DNA from 3 places in the Peribacillus sp. V2I11 genome. Region 1 is predicted to be linked to each of the others. Evidence: riboswitches for the same ligand, from Rfam matches in the RefSeq annotation. Region 1 holds a riboswitch; each other region holds the start of a gene.
The links. Region 1 has a riboswitch for glycine ahead of glyA (serine hydroxymethyltransferase). Riboswitches for the same ligand answer to the same signal wherever they lie in the genome.
Positions count from the first base shown of each region.

Region 1 (5,650 bases):
TTTCTCCTAGAGGGATTCTTCTTTTCTATCTACTTGGTTATTCAAGACTGTCTCCATATACTCACTGCCCCAGTCATACATGGATTCAAGAATTGGCATCAAACTTTCTCCTCTTTTGGTCAGAGAATATTCAACTTTTGGTGGAACAACAGGATAGACTTCACGGTGAACAATTAGGTCATCTTCCAGCTCTCGCAATTGACTAGCGAGCATTCTCTGCGTAATTTCAGGAATCATAGATTTTAGTTCCCCAAATCGCTTGGTTCCTTCTTTGCCCAGATGCCACATAATAAGCATTTTCCATTTACCGCCAATAATAGAAAGTGTCAATTCTTTTTCACAGTAAAACGTCTTGTCACGCAGATGTCCCATTTATTTTCCCCCCAGGTCATAAAATAATAGTGTACTTTATAATACTATATAATAAAAAAGTGCGTACTTACAATTAAAAAATATAGATATTATACTTTTATATACATAGAGGATCATCACCGCAAGAACTATTCTTGGTACATCCATTAGAATCTTACTACACTATAATTTTACAATCAAGGAAGAATACAGGGGGGATTAAATGACTTTTCTACGTAATAAATTTTTAGACAGGAATGCGTTTAAGTATCCTAAACGTCGGAAATACCATGCTGTGACCCATATTTAAAGCAACAGGGGCTTTAGATAATAAGGTGAATTTTTATACTAAATAAATATAACGAAGTTACCAATATGTAAAAGGAAAGAAGCACAAATTAGAAGTACTCTATTCTAAAAAGGAGGCCATCACGATGAAAGTTGGATTAATCGGTTTAGGAAAAATGGGATTAAACTTAGGGCAAAACCTAATTGAAGAAAGCCACGACGTTGTGGCCTATGATTTAGATTCCGGTGCTGTAGAAGAAATGGAAAGATACGGAGCTAAGGGAACAACTAATATAGTAGAACTCATTAAATCATTAGAGCAACCCCGACTTATTTGGCTTATGGTTCCTCCAGATTCAGTTGATGTAGTAATTAGTGAAGTGACACCGTTTTTAAATATTGGCGATATTTTAATTCAATCTGGAAATTCCTACTATAATGATACCATTCGCCGGTACAACAGGCTAAAGAGATATGGTGTGAGCTTTATGGATATCGTGACCTCTGAAGGAAAGGAAGGTGCTCGAAAAGAGGCTTGTTTCAAGATTGGAGGAGACCTTGAAGCTTGGCGCATAGTAGAGCCCATTTTCAGAGATATATCTGTAGAAAATGTATATGCAGGAAAAGCAGGGAGTGGTCACTTCTTGAAAATGAACAACAATGGGATTGATTACGAAATGGATGACATTAGGGAAGGATTGGAATTATTAGAAAAAAGGGAATTTGAGTACGACTCTGAGAATGTAGCAAGAGTATGGAAAAAGCGGTTCGGTTATTCGTCCAGGGCCTATGGATTTAACGGAAAAGAGCGTTTTCTAAAGATGAAAAATTAGAAGAAAATAAATAGAGTAGATATGGAAGTCTTCTTGAGAAGGAAAATACGGCCGAGACTGCTTTTGATTTACAAACTGCCACTCCCGTCATCGCATGTCGTTGATGCGCTATCGTTCATTAGAAATTTACAGGGAAAGAGGTAGCCCACTATGCAACGAATTTGGATGGGCATGCTGTAAGGAAAAGTGGGAAGTGAGAAGTCACTGCGTTTAAGAAAATCCAATTAGAGGTTCCTAATGAAAGAACATATTATGTTCATTTCCGTCAGTTCTAAAATGCAAATGAAAGATGAAAAATTATTCAATCAAAAGGAGGAAAATAGAATGGAAAGAAACAATACAGTTATTTTAAATGAAGTGATAGTAGGTTTATATAGCAATAAAGAATTAGATATAATGTTAAATAAATTATCAAATTACTACCAAGTTGATATAGCTGATTTTACTGTAAATAAAGTGAATTCAAATAGCTACAAAGAAATGATTACTTGATTGATAGTAGACTTATGGTCCATTACAGGAATACTTAAATTGGTGAACTGAGAGTCATATTAAACAACTAAAAGAAGGGGCTTTACCTACCCAAACATATTTATCTCATTCAATATGCATCTGTCGTACAGGGAATGGAAAATAACCCATTACCTGTATGATGCTGTTTCATCCCTCCCTATTAAAAATCTCCAAGATTTAAATAGGGATATTGATAAAAAAGGCAATCAAATTAAGGAGATGGAAAGTGATTACCTTACTATTAATACAGGGAAGAGGAGATGGTAACATAGTGTAGATACTAATATTGTAAGGTAAAGGGGAAGAATCCAAAATGAGTAAGGAAAAGAAAATCAATCTAAAGAGGCCAAATAAGTGGTGGGTATGGGTTCTAGCAATTATCGTCATAGCTAATATGGCAAGTGGTTGGGACAAAGAGGAAGTTGCGAAAGAAGAGAAGACTAATGAAACCACCGCTGAACCTAAGGAGGAAATGAAAGAAGAGAAGGAGGAGGAAGTTCCTAAGCAATCTCTATTGCTGCAAGGATTCTCGCAAATCTCACAATACCTTAATTTTCTCTTTTTCCATACATCTATTGTGTTAAAAATATAGACTTCATGTCCTTTCCCATCTTGCGCTTTTCTTAGCAACCGTTCAAAAGTAGATCGGCTTACGCCTAGATATAGAAACTTATTGGAATTCAGAAAAACAGTTATAATTTTGAATAACAAAACTTCTAACTTTATGGACTGTCAGAAAGATCTATACTGTCTATGTTTAAATTTCTGAAAATAAAGTTTTTTCAGATAATTATTGAAATTTTCATTTAAACCCGTTAACATACAATTATAATGGAAATTTATATAAGCGGATGATAATTGTGGGAGAGACCGAAGAAATCGATTCGGCACCGAAGGAGCAATTCCCAAAAAAACCTTGGGATAGAAACTCTCAGGTAAAAAGACTACAATTGGACGCACCTCTGGAGAGAGCTGAAAAGCCACCAAAGGGGAATCCTTTTGATGAAACGAATATTACAAGACAGATTGTTTTGTATTATGTTTCATATCGAAGGTAATCTCTCAGGTAAAAAGGACAGAGGAAAGGTGGGATATTTATCCTGCCTTTCCTCTGTCTTTTTTGTGAGGAAAGGTAGCTTGGAAGAAACTCGAGGAGGATATTTGAATATGAGTCTACAAAACTATGATTCAGAGATTTATAATGCCATGGAAAATGAAAGGGAAAGACAACATAATACGTTAGAATTAATCGCATCAGAAAACTTCGTAAGTAAAGAAGTGATGGAAGCTATGGGGTCTGTCCTCACTAATAAGTATGCAGAAGGATATCCAGGGAAGCGTTACTATGGAGGCTGTGAATATGTAGATGTGGTGGAACAAACAGCGATTGAACGCCTTACCAAGCTGTTTGGTGCTAAGTATGCAAATGTACAACCACACTCCGGTGCACAAGCAAATTTAGCTGTTTTTTATGCCCTGCTTCAGCCTGGCGATAAAGTGATGGGGATGAACCTTTCGCATGGAGGACACTTAACTCATGGTAGTCCTGTCAGCATCTCGGGGAAATGGTTTGATATTGTGTCTTATGGGGTGAGAGAAGATACTCACTTGATAGACTATGATGATCTTGAAGCAATCGCGAAAAAAGAAAAACCAAAATTGATTATTGCGGGGACAAGTGCCTTCCCAAGAACAATTGATTTTGCACGTTTTAAAGAAATCGCCGATCAAGTTGGAGCAAAACTGATGGTGGATATGGCCCATATTGCGGGGCTCGTGGCAGCAGGTTTTCATCCATCGCCCATCCCATATGCGGATGTGGTGACAAGCACAACGCACAAAACTTTACGCGGTCCACGTGGCGGGATCATTTTAACAAATGATGAAGACATGATAAAGAAAATAAATAAAGCTATATTCCCAGGGATTCAAGGAGGGCCACTCATGCATATTATTGCGGCAAAGGCGGTTTCCTTTAAAGAAGCATTGCAACCGAGCTTTAAAATCTATGCCAAACAAATCATTGAAAACTCAGCAACACTTGGCGAAACATTAAAAAAAGCAGGCGCAATTCTTGTTTCAGGTGGAACGGACAACCATATCGTCCTATTAGACGTTCGCCAATGGAATTTAACCGGAAAAGAAGCAGAACGATTACTAGAAGAGGCGGGTATAACAGTTAACAAAAATACGATTCCCTATGATACTGAAAGCCCATTTGTCACAAGTGGCATTCGAATGGGAACAGCGGCTTTAACGACACGCGGTATGAAGCAGGAAGAAATGGTTAAAATCGGAGAAGTGATTGCGGCTGTTTTAAAGAGCAATGGAGATACAGTTGTTCTAGAAAAAGCAAAAGAAACAACAAAAGAGATTTGTAAAGGATATCCATTGTTTCAACAGCCTATAACGGTCTAAGAAGGGAGAAACAACATGGAATTCCAAAGTTGTTTTGACATTATCGGCCCTATCATGGTAGGGCCATCTAGTTCTCATACTGCTGGTGTTGTATCAATGGGGAAGTTCATTCATGAACTATTAGGTGGTTGTCCGGAAGAGGCGAACATTATTTTCTACGATTCATTTGCTGAAACGCACCAAGGTCACGGAACAGATAAAGCCCTACTTGGCGGATTACTTGGCATGGATACGGATGATTCCAGGATTAAAAATGCCATGGAGCTGACTAAAGAACATGAACTAGATTACGAATTTCAATTTGAAGGCAGCTGCCCTTATTTTAAACATCCGAATACAACAGTCGTTACGGCAAAACGTGGGGAATGGCTGGTAAAGGTAGGTGGGGCATCCCTTGGAGGCGGTTTATCTAAAATCTTTATGATTGGTGATGAAATGGTTGATATTCGTTTAAGCACTAGCGATGACTTTTCGGTACTTGCTACACATTACCATTCATATGTGTTGAAAAAAACGTCGTTAGAGGGTGCATGATGGAAATTCGGTCAATGAACGAGCTAATTGAATTTTGTACACATAAACAGAAAACGATTGGTGAAATCATGTTGATGATGGAAATAGAAAAATCGGGGAGAGATCAAAAGACGATCATCAGCATGATGGAAGAACGGTTATTTAAAATGCAGGAAGCTGTTGAGAACGGTAAAAAAGACACCTCTACTGCACCAAGTGGCATTTCTGGTGGTGATGCCGTTAAGATGTACGATTACGTGAATCAAGGTAACTCTCTTACAGGAAGTTATATTAGCGATGCCATGACTTTCTCACTGGCGACATCTGAAAGTAATGCGAGAATGGGAGTCATTGTTGCAACTCCGACAGCCGGAGCAGCCGGTATATTACCCGGAGTATTGTTTTCGCTTCACAAAAATGACGGAACTTCCTACAGAGACTTAGTCATGGGACTGTTCACTGCAAGTGCCCTTGGGTATGTCATTGCCAACCGGTCCTTTATATCTGGAGCAGCAGGAGGATGCCAAGCAGAGGTCGGTTCTGCAACGGCGATGGCGGCAGGGACCATTGTAGAATTAAAAGGTGGCACACCTAAACAAGCGGTTAATGCAACAGCCATTGCTTTAAAATCACTGTTGGGCCTCGTTTGTGATCCAGTTGCTGGGCTTGTTGAAGTGCCTTGCATTAAGCGAAATGTGATTGGAACATCCATTGCTTTTTCAGCTGCTGATTTA
Region 1 covers NZ_JAUSYW010000002.1:148,299-153,948, reverse strand. Annotated here, with positions in the region: gene hxlR (transcriptional activator HxlR) at 7-372, opposite strand; partial or broken gene gnd (phosphogluconate dehydrogenase (NAD(+)-dependent, decarboxylating)) at 786-1,669, shown strand; gene QFZ73_RS27290 (hypothetical protein) at 1,710-1,964, shown strand; gene QFZ73_RS27285 (hypothetical protein) at 2,299-2,577, shown strand; glycine riboswitch at 2,837-2,942, shown strand; glycine riboswitch at 2,945-3,067, shown strand; gene glyA (serine hydroxymethyltransferase) at 3,153-4,403, shown strand; gene QFZ73_RS27275 (serine dehydratase beta chain) at 4,419-4,937, shown strand; gene sdaAA (L-serine ammonia-lyase, iron-sulfur-dependent, subunit alpha) at 4,937-5,650, shown strand, end outside.

Region 2 (5,650 bases), on a different contig from region 1:
GTTCGTAAGGAAAAATATCAAAAAGTAAAACAGATGTCCTGAACTTAGGACATCTGTTTTTTATCGTTCTATACTTATCCCAACGCCCTATCTGAAAGGTAAAATAACCCTCCGTTGATGATGGATACTCGGATGTTGGGTTCATATTGAGCTTTTAAGGCTTCTTTTTCGGTAAAATAGCTCTCACTTTTTTCGTCCATATCCTTGTAAAAATGCTCCAATAAATTTAAGTCACTCTGCCAGCGCAGCATTGCTTCCTCCGCCCAGGTATGATCATCATCCTCGAAACTGGTTCTTATGTATGTATCCAGTCTTGCCAATCCACTCTTGGGCATGATGAGCGGTGAAAGCGTAAAGGAGTAATCCGGTATTTTTGGGGTGACCTTAATCGGTAAAACCCGACGGTGAAACCCTTCCATGATTTCACCCGAGATTAAATTCAATCCGATAGACATGAAGGTATCTTTTTTACGGTCGCATTGATAGGATATTTTCACATTCAGGGTCAGCCAGGGAAATAAAGGATTATTTCCGCCTTTTGATGGAGGAGTATCCTCAAAAAGTCTAGTATACCCTGCAAGCTTTTTGGTTGATTGAACAATCTGATGAAGGCGGGGGGAGCCAAAATGAATCATTTCTCCCTTTAAGTCGGATGGAGCTTGTTCGGCATTGGTAATGAACGTCATCTGGGCCGGGTTCGGTACACCACCTGTTTTTTCGAGATAGTGCCAATAAAAAGGTCTGTTCATTAATTCCTTATCCATTTCGATTGTCAATTGGACTGAAAGGTGGGTTGGTGTATTATCCAGTATTTCACAATCATTGGCTTTAAAGTAAGTTAATAAAAAATCATGAATTTCCCGTTGCTGCATGTACCTCACCTTCCTTCATTGATTGAGCGAATTGGATTAACGATGAAAAATTATCCATCTTGATTTTCATTTCGCCCTCTGTTTTGGACTCGCCGACCACATCAATTAAATATTCTTCAATGTTGTTAATATCCAGTTTGGTGAGAATATCATCCAATTCACCAATTACTTTTTCAAATAAATTAATTTTTTCATATAGTAACTTCAGAATATGTTCTTCTACTGTATTTTTCGTGGCAAAGTTATAAATCATCACATCTTCTTCCTGACCAAGGCGGTGAATCCGTCCAATTCTCTGTTCGAGCCTCATGGGGTTCCATGGCAGGTCAAAATTTATCAAGTTATGGCAAAACTGAAGGTTTATCCCTTCCCCGCCAGCTTCGGTTGCAATTAAAACCTGTATATTCTTTTGGAATAATTCTCGCATCCAATCTTTCTTTCCGCGCTTAAAACCGCCTCGGAAAGGAACTGAAGAAATTCCATTCTGCTGTAGATACCATTGAAGATAAAGCTGAGTTGCCCGGTATTCGGTAAAGATAATTACTTTGTCATCAATCTTCTTGATCAGTTCCAAAGCTTTTTCAGCCTTGGAGTTCTGAACGGTTTCATTCACTTTAGAAAATAAATCATCAAGCTTGGCCAAAAAGTCAGGGGAAGGCTGATCATATTTATCTCTCATATTCTTTAATGTATAAAAGACCGCCTCTCTGCTGCTGCATGCTTCCCTTTGGAGAGTGAGAGCCGAAAAGGCGCTTCCTTTTGATCCGTCCGAAATGGGCTTGAATTTTGAAACAGCATCGTACAATGCTTGTTCCGTTGGAGAAAATTCAATGGTGATGGTTTCCACATGCCGTTTTGTCCATTCAATACCAGTATCGGCACGCCGGTTTCGAATCATGACAGTGTTGACCAGTTCCTTTAGGTGTTCATCATCAATTATGTTTCGGCCTTTCCCTTTATACTTTTCCGAAAAGAGTGAGGCATTTCCCAAGTGACCTGGTTTCAATAATGAAACGAGGTGAAAAATTTCCTCGACCTTATTCTGAATCGGAGTCGCTGTCAGGAGTAAACAAAATTTCTTTTTCAGATTTTGGACGAATTCATAGTTCTTCGTCTTATTATTTTTAAGTTTATGAGCTTCATCAATAATGATGAAATCATATTCCTGATTGAAAATGATATCTCGATGTGGAGCGCGTTTCGCTGTATCAATGGATGAAATGACCACATCACAGGAGTCCCAAACATAACTTTTTCTCTGAACGACTGCCGGAATATGAAACTTGGTATTCAATTCAAAAGCCCATTGTGTGACAAGGGAAGCCGGAACAAGGATCAATACTTTTTTTACAAGGCCTCTAATCATATACTCTTTTAGGATCAAGCCTGCTTCAATTGTTTTTCCGAGCCCTACTTCATCAGCTAAAATGGCCTTTCCATTCATCTTTTCCACCACTTGCTTGGCTGCTTCCAATTGATGGGGAAGCGGGGTTAACTGCGGAAGGTGCTTAGGCGCCTGTAAACCTTCGAAATCAGGGATGATAAGATTTTCCTCCATTTGAACCGCCAATTTATAAAGCTCCCAATTTCCCCATGGACCGTCATTTTCCATCTTTTGCAGAAACTCGTCATTCCATTCAGAATTGAAGGATATATTGATTTTCATAGAAATAACTCCCTCTTAAATCATAATTTCCTTAATAAAAGGTCAAAACCCGAACATTTCATATGTGAAGTAAGAAAAATATTTCTCTTCAAAAGATATTGCAGAGATAAGTTTCTTAGGGTAGGATATAAGTATATTTAGAAAATTCCAATTTTCAAACGCTACAAAGAATGTTTGTACATCGATTTTGCAGTTCGCGTTTTCTTAGTATGGGCTATAGGCTCCTAATTTATCCAAGATTACTGAAGGAGATCACTCAAACGGTTTCTGAAGTTTTAGGAGAATTGGCAGTGAATGCATTCCATGATGCTCAAAGGTTTTACCAATGCTTGGGGCTTATTCGTTTCCTTTCATTGGTAGACCATTTATATGCGGGTGAAGATAAGGGGAGAGACTACGGATGTAGCGCCGAAGGAGCAAACTTAGCAGTGAATCTCTCAGGCAAAAGAACTCTTATTGGACGCAACTCTGGAGAGCGCCGCCCGTTTTGGGACGGCCACCAAAGGGGAAAACCTATTACATAGGTAAACTTTCAGGTTTCAGGACAGAGAAAAAGCTCAAACGGGCTTTCTCTGTCCTTTTTTGTGCTTTTTTCACATCATGAATCAGGATATATCTGATGCGTAATGACAAGAGAAAGCTTTTGATAATGAAGCCGATTAATTTAAAAAAATCTGAAGGGGGTCATTTTTTGACCAATTTAAAAAGAACACCACTATTTGAGGTTTATCGTGAATACGGAGGTAAAACGATTGATTTTGGCGGCTGGGAACTTCCTGTCCAATTTTCTGGTATAAAGGACGAACATGAAGCCGTACGTACAAAAGCGGGGTTATTCGATGTTTCCCATATGGGGGAGGTCGATGTTAAGGGTCCTGGGAGCCTTTCCTTTTTACAGAAGATGCTGACTAATGATATCTCAAAGCTGCAACAGGGCGGTGCCCAATATACAGCCATGTGTTATGAAAACGGAGGCACGGTTGATGATCTTATTGTGTATAAAAGGGCTGAGGACAACTATCTGCTCGTGGTCAATGCAGCGAATACAGAAAAAGATTTCAATTGGCTGCAAACTAATTTAACGGAAGATGTCCAAATTACGAATGTATCGAGTGACTATACACAGCTGGCACTTCAAGGACCAGCTGCAGAGAAGATATTACAAAAGCTATCGGAAAATACTGCCCTAAGTGAAATTGGATTTTTCAAGTTCAAGGAAAATGTCATGATAAACGGTATCTCCGCGATGGTATCCCGTACTGGATACACTGGTGAAGATGGTTTTGAGATATATAGCGACAGTGAAAATGGTCCTGCCCTTTGGAAGGCGATTATGGATGCCGGAAAGGAAGAGGGGATTCAGCCGATTGGTTTAGGTGCTCGTGATACCCTGCGTTTTGAAGCAAAACTGCCGCTCTATGGGCAGGAGCTTTCAGCGGACATCACCCCGATAGAAGCCGGGATTGGTTTTGCGGTAAAAGTGGATAAGGAAGTTGAATTTTTCGGGAAAGCCGTTCTTGCTGAGCAAAAGGAGAAAGGAGCTCCCCGCAAGCTTGTGGGAATTGAAATGATTGACCGTGGCATTCCACGTCATGGGTATAAGGTCTACAGCGGTGACCAAGTCATTGGCGAGGTCACGACCGGTACCCAATCACCAACGTTGAAGAAAAACGTGGGATTGGTACTTATCGATAAGGAATTTTCGGTGCTGGATGCGGAAGTCGAAGTGGAAATCCGTTCCAAACGTTTGAAAGCCGTTATAATACAAACACCTTTTTATAAAAAACCACGTAAATAGAGGGGAATGGTCATTAGATGAAACATCGTTATTTACCCATGACAGAGCAAGATAAACAAGAAATGCTGGAAGCGATAGGGGTATCTACTGCTGAAGAACTTTTCAACGATATCCCTGAAAGTGTTCGTTTTCAAGGAGAATACGATATCAAGCCTGCTAAGTCGGAACCTGCATTAATGAAAGAATTATCAAGGCTTGCAGCCAAGAATGCGGATCTTAAAAACTATGCTTCCTTCCTTGGTGCGGGTGTCTATGACCATTATGCACCGGTCATCGTCGATCATGTCCTATCGCGTTCTGAGTTTTATACGGCTTATACACCCTATCAGCCTGAAATTTCACAGGGTGAGCTTCAGGCAATTTTTGAATATCAAACGATGATTTGTGAACTGACGGGCATGGATGTGGCTAACTCCTCCATGTATGACGGCGGGACGGCGCTAGCTGAAGCGGCCATGCTTGCTTCAGGCCAGACACGACGCAAGAAGATTCTCATTTCAGGAGCGGTTCATCCTGAATCAAGAGAAGTTGTGAAGACATATGCGAAAGGGCAACGTGTGGAAGTGATCGAAATTCCATTTATAGACGGTGTGACGGACTTAGCTGCTTTAAGGGAATTGGCGAATGATGACATTGCAGGGGTGATCGTTCAATATCCGAACTTTTTTGGCCGCATCGAGCCATTGAAAGAAATCGAAGAAATCATTCATGGCGTCAAGTCCATGTTTATCGTTTCAAGTAATCCGCTTGCATTGGGAGCTTTGACATCCCCTGGTGCACTCGGTGCAGATATCGTAACGGGGGATGCTCAGCCATTCGGCATACCAGCGGCATTTGGTGGACCTCATTGTGGATATTTTGCCGTTACTAATAAACTTGTTCGGAAAGTCCCGGGCCGACTCGTCGGTCAAACTGTGGATGAAAATGGAAAAAGGGGATTTGTGCTGACGCTTCAAGCTCGTGAACAGCACATTCGCCGTGACAAAGCCACATCCAACATTTGTTCCAATCAAGCTTTGAATGCCTTGGCAGCTTCTGTTGCAATGACCGCGCTTGGGAAAAAGGGTGTCAAAGAAATGGCCGTGCAAAATATTCAAAAAGCGCATTATGCGAAAAAAGCAATTATGGCAAAAGGGGTGGAAGTGATATTCGACGGTCCTTCGTTTAATGAATTTGTCATTAAACTGCCTGCTTCATTTTCAGAAATCAATAAAAACCTTTTTGAAAAAGGGATGATCGGCGGCTTCGATTTAGGAACGGTTTATCCTGAGCTGAAAGACCATATGCTGGTTGCGGTAACTGAACTTAGAACAA
Region 2 covers NZ_JAUSYW010000001.1:4,222,468-4,228,117, forward strand. Annotated here, with positions in the region: gene QFZ73_RS20665 (YqzE family protein) at 1-28, shown strand, start outside; gene QFZ73_RS20670 (YqhG family protein) at 75-872, opposite strand; gene QFZ73_RS20675 (DEAD/DEAH box helicase) at 850-2,538, opposite strand; glycine riboswitch at 2,914-3,001, shown strand; glycine riboswitch at 3,005-3,088, shown strand; gene gcvT (glycine cleavage system aminomethyltransferase GcvT) at 3,230-4,336, shown strand; gene gcvPA (aminomethyl-transferring glycine dehydrogenase subunit GcvPA) at 4,354-5,650, shown strand, end outside.
Region 2: linked by a shared signal. The riboswitch ahead of gcvT (glycine cleavage system aminomethyltransferase GcvT) and the one ahead of glyA (serine hydroxymethyltransferase) in region 1 are both predicted to bind glycine.

Region 3 (5,650 bases), on a different contig from region 1:
CTCCGTTTCAGCAGCATCATTCATTGGTCGCTTATCAGGTGAAACTACTGCCCTTTCCGAATTAAAGCTTTTTTTTTCCGGCATCATTCTATTCATGAAGTCATTTTTTTCCCGATCTTGCTTAAGCATCATTACATTAAATGGGATATGTTTTTTTGGACGTTTATGCTGCACTTCAGGTATTGCCTCTGATTGATCACTTTCAGGCAGTGTCCCTTGACTGACGGATGGTTCAGTTGGTTGTACAGCAACCTCCCCAGGAACCGATATAGCTTCAGGCGGTGTGGCGTCCGCCTGTTCCATGATGGATACAGCAACTTCGCGTCCAAAATCGAGTTGGTCCTGTTCAATATCCTCTTTTTCTACCGCAGGCTCAATTACGTTAGGCTCGCTTACTGCTTCTTCTGGCAGGGATTCAATGGAATTCCTCCGAAAGAAAGCGGGTATCTCCGAATCTCCCCTTTTTTCTTCCGCTTGTTCCGGTATAAGAACGGATGGTTCTACCGTCAATTCCTCATGGGACACTTCTTTTGAGATATCAGGAATGGATACCGGAATCTCGATGGCAGGTTCTTCTTTTTTAAGGACAGGCATTTTGCTTTCTAATTCATATTCGACAATTTCTTCAGAAGGGACTATTTTTTTTTCCGGACGACGGAACCCATAAATGGGTGAAGGAATTTCCGTTGGGCGGAATGGAGTATTTGACGGGACTATTTTTGAGGTTTCCTCCCGATCAAAGCTTCTCCGTTTTGGTTCAGGATCCCTTACAGGCCTTCTCGTCGTTTCTTTGGTCACATTCTTCCCCTGTTTGGGTTCGTTTTCTTCCCTGTTTCTTTCCCTGGGCTTTCGTTTGTTCTGCTCCCGGTCTGGAATGAGCGGAAACTTGAACTGTCCTTTTGGATATTGAAACAGGATTTTCGTATCCGGGTCTGGCGTCTGGGACATTTTTTCCACTTTTTGATTATAAACCTTTATTTCTTCTTCCTTTGACTTCGAAAGCTTCGAAAAATCCATTTTCCTTAATGTCTCTTCATCAAGCGGTTCATCTATAATAATTTCTTCGATTTCAATAATTTCCTCTGCTTGGAACCATTTTTTCATCTTATTTAGCCATTTCAAAACTATCACTCTTTCTACATCTGTAGTATGTAACTAATTCTACCAGTTATTTTAAAAATATCGAGAAAATTTAAGCTAAATTGGGATTAGTATCTTTTTTTTTATCGAATTCTTACTAACTTAACGTATTTCGCAGAACTCCTACCCTATTAAACCCCTTCTGAAATGAGTTTAAACCTATCCATCACGAAATAACATTAGTCCCTAGTCTACTATTTAAATAAAACACCGCTGTTAAATCGCGTTTACAAAGAGATTAAGTTTTCATGCAGCCCATGAAGCAGACTGGCAATTCACTGCTTCATCCTTCACGAAACCTCCGGTGGCATCCAAATACCTGCCGAAACCCACAAAACACCGTTCGTTAATACCGAACGGTGTTTTGTGGGTTCCAGCGTTTTTTTTGTAAACAAAGACCAAAGGGACTATTTCCATTCATAAAAACTGCATACAACCTGCGCCACTGATTTGGAAGCGATCAAAAGGGCATCTTCATCAATGTCGAATTTAGGATGGTGATTGAAATATGCCTTCTCCACCCCTTTCGGTTTACAGCCAATGTAAAAGAAGCAGCCAGGAATCTTTTCTGCATAATATGAAAAATCTTCTGAACCTGAGAAAACCGGAAATTCCACGACCTTCTTAATATCTTTGTCATTCATGCTTTCCAGGCTATTTTTCACGAATCCAGTCAGTTCAGGGTCATTATATAACGGAGGATAATCCGGCACATATGCAAGTTCGCACTGAACATCAAATTCCGTTTCTATCCCTTTGACGATCCGGTGGATTTCCTTATCGATCAGCTGTTGGGTCTCTGCTGTCATATAACGGACATCCCCTTCAATTTCTATACGATCTTTTATGACATTAAAGCTTCCTTTTCCATCGAAGGAGCCGATTGTGACTACGCCCATATCAAAAGGGTTCAACCGACGGCTGACTACGGTTTGTACGGCTGTCACGAAGTGGGCGCCTGCCACAATGGCATCATTAGCCATATGCGGGGAGGAACCATGGCCGCCTACACCCTTTATCGCTAACTTGAAATAGGTCCGTCCAGCCATCGAATAGCCGCCGCGATACCCGACAACCCCTGCTGGATGAGAAGGAAATAAATGGATTCCGAAAACAGCATCCAGTTCATCCAAAAACCCTGATTCCATAATGCTTTTTGCTCCACCTGGGGGTGTTTCTTCTGCATGTTGATGGATTATTTTGATCGTACCTGATAAGGAATCTTTCAGCTCATTGATGCAGTCTGCCAATACCAATAAATACGCGGTATGCCCATCGTGTCCGCAGGCATGCATGACACCTTCATTTTTTGAACGGAACGGGACCTCCGCTTCTTCTGTAATCGGCAATGCATCGAAATCCGCACGGAGACCTATCGTTTTCCCTGGTTTTCCGCCTTCGATCGATACGATGATCCCTAATCCGTTTCCTACATTCGTTTGAATCGACACATCTTTCCCTTTATAAAAATCAATGATATATTGTGCCGTTTTCTCTTCTTTGAAGGATAGTTCCGGATTCTCGTGTAAATGACGGCGAATTTGAACCATTTCCCCTTTACGGGCTTCCAGCATGTTCATTAATTTGCTTTTCACGTTCACGATTATTCTCCCCCTATTTGATTATGATTTGTTGGTCAGGTATGCCTTTCGTGTCCCATGTATAGCATTTATACATCATGCTCTGTTAAATATCATTGTTGATAAACAGCGTAATAGTAAAGGACCCTGCTTGTAGGTCCTTACTTAGTTGCTTCACTAAAGCTTCGGATATTCTAGGTATTATTAAAAAGGATTCTATTGGAATATTTGCTGTTCACATTTCCAATATAAGCTCCCGGAGCTATTCCTTTCCAAAAAGGTGACTATAAATTTAGTTTTATAATCTGGATCTGAAAATGAAACTTTATGATTGTGTGTCCACCCTATTTTTCCTAATTTGCTGAAAAGATGCTGTTCATCTGTATCAATTTCTCTCATAATCCGTTCTCTTCTATAAAGAACTTCTTGTTCACAGACAATACTGCAAGAATATTTTCTGTTAGGGCTGCTTTTCTTCGCATAAATCCACTTGTTCTCAAAGTCCAGGTTTATTATTTTTTGATGGATATCCTTAAAAAGGCCAATATCACAATTAAGTTCCTTTGCTACTTGTTCTAAAGGTTTTTGCATAACTTCAAGTGTATATTCTTTTTTCCTTCGGTCCGTAGGCAAAGAGAAAAACTCTTTCATATTAATCTCAGCGAAAACGGATTTAAAATTAAACATAATAAACGAATCAGCGTCTAATTTGTTTATTATGCCTCAAGCCGGATACACAATTAATCAATATTCCCTTATATTCATCCGTTTTGAATTCCGGAAGCAAACGACTGTATAAAGAAGCGATACATCTTGTTTCCCTATAAAAGATTAAATTTGCCTGTCTATCCTCTGGAAAGAATAATTCAATATTTCTTATAATCGGCATAACTACCTCCGGAAAACCAATGAAAATCTTTTTATAATGCCGGAACTACATTTACCTCGTCTAAGCAAAAGCCGCTTCTGCTCAATTAATTGCAATGGACCCATTCTTATATTGGACGACAAAAAGGACGGAGAAGGGTTGCGTAAACTAACTGCTCCCTTCTCTGTCCTTTTACCTGAGAGTTTAGCTCCATTTTGGTCATGGAGATTTCCCCGTTGGCGGCACACTTCCTGCGCGCTCTCCAGAGTTGCGTCCAGCTGCGGTTCCATTTACCTGAGAGATTTGCTCCAAGGGATGTTTTTGGAACTTGCTCCTTCGGTGGCTCAATGCTTTGCAATCTCCCACAACGTTCATCCGCTTATATAGTTTGATATTCAGGGATTCATTTTTATATTTCCGAAATATTCCAATTATATTATTACCCATTAAATAACAAATATCAACTCTTTTCCTGATTCCCTTGTTGAAGTTAAGGAGACTCTACTAAACTTTAAAAGGACCGCTGCCAGATGCTGACACGGTCCTTTTGTGATTCAATATATTATTGTTCACGCTTTTTGTTTTTACCCATAATGAAGATGGGCTCCAACTCATTTTCTTCATAAAGGAATGATAGAGCCGTAATCGGAACATGACCGCTGGCAAAGAAGCTCATCGCCATTTGCGCAAGAATATCATAGCCCGTATCATTCTTCACATCGGCAATGATGATGACATCCTGATGGGGAATGGCCACAGCCATGGTTCCCTCGATCTTGTCCTTCATTTCCCGAAGCCAGGATTCATTCAGGATCCTGCTGGCATCATATCCATCATTCGTGTTCAAAAAATAAAATGCATTATCTGCAACGATATCCGACTTCATTTCAGTGGATAGGGAACGGGCATTGAAAAGGGCAATTTCACGGATCCTGTCACCCTGCCAATTTTCCCGTTGAATCATCTTTTCATCTATGAGACGGTAAGTTTTCCCTAAATCAAGGGCATAAAAAATCCGGGTTTCAGCCGTATGCTCATCGAATAAAAATGGATTTCCTTCTTCGGATTCCATTGGGAAGGAGGTCGAGCGAATGACTGGGAAAATGCATTTCTCCTTGCCCTCCATGCTGTGTTCTTCCCCCATCACATTCAGGGCCTCTTCCACGTAATAGGTAATTTCATCGATGGCTTTTTCCTGTACGTTTTCATAGTTAGCAAGTACAGGAGGCAACTCGATGGTGATCCCTTTCCCGGTCTTCACATTCTCCACCCGTAACGTATCTTGCTTGCTATCGAATTTGAATGTGCGATTCCCATCTTTTAGGCGTTCCTTCAAGATATTTTTCAGCTTCGTGCTATCCATTTTCATGACTGACCCTCCTCTTCATTGAAAAATCCCCAGCGAGAAGGGGAAATTGATTATAGTGATTGTATGAATTCCTCAATTTGTTCTTGTGTTTTGCGATCCTTGCTTACGAATCTGCCTAGCTCTTTGCCATTATCATACGCAATGAAACTTGGTATACCGAATACATCATTAGCTGCACACACATCGATGAATTCATCACGGTCAACATAAATGAATGTAAAGTCAGGAAATTTCGTTTCTATCTCAGGCATTATCGGTTCGATTACACGGCAATCTCCACACCATGTTGCTGAAAAAAGAAAGATATGTTTGCCTTCATTTTTCAATGCATCATATTGCTCAACGGTTTGTAAATTTTCCATTTGAATATTCCTCCTGCTCTAAATGACACCTTATTTTTTATAATCCCATCATACCAGACTCTCCGCGAATCAACCATTAATTCGGATCGGTTGAACGACCGGGTCATCTTATTTCTGGGGCACGGATGAAACGATTTCCATCATTTGTTTCGCATCGGTTTTTAATTGATCTTTATCCGTTTCGGTTGTCAGCTTCACCCCTCCGATCCCCACTGCAAGCTCATACTTTTCTTTCGGTATCTCTTTGATCGAGATAAAGCCGAATTTATCATCAGTTTGAAAAGAATGCAGCACTACATATTGATCCTTTTGTTGCTTCATTGCCAAATAT
Region 3 covers NZ_JAUSYW010000001.1:3,749,964-3,755,613, reverse strand. Annotated here, with positions in the region: gene QFZ73_RS18380 (DNA translocase FtsK) at 1-1,122, opposite strand, end outside; gene QFZ73_RS18375 (amidohydrolase) at 1,548-2,735, opposite strand; gene QFZ73_RS18370 (hypothetical protein) at 2,937-3,371, opposite strand; glycine riboswitch at 3,763-3,864, opposite strand; gene QFZ73_RS18365 (DUF1444 domain-containing protein) at 4,151-4,957, opposite strand; gene QFZ73_RS18360 (thioredoxin family protein) at 5,008-5,319, opposite strand; gene QFZ73_RS18355 (hypothetical protein) at 5,428-5,650, opposite strand, start outside.
Region 3: linked by a shared signal. The riboswitch ahead of QFZ73_RS18370 (hypothetical protein) and the one ahead of glyA (serine hydroxymethyltransferase) in region 1 are both predicted to bind glycine.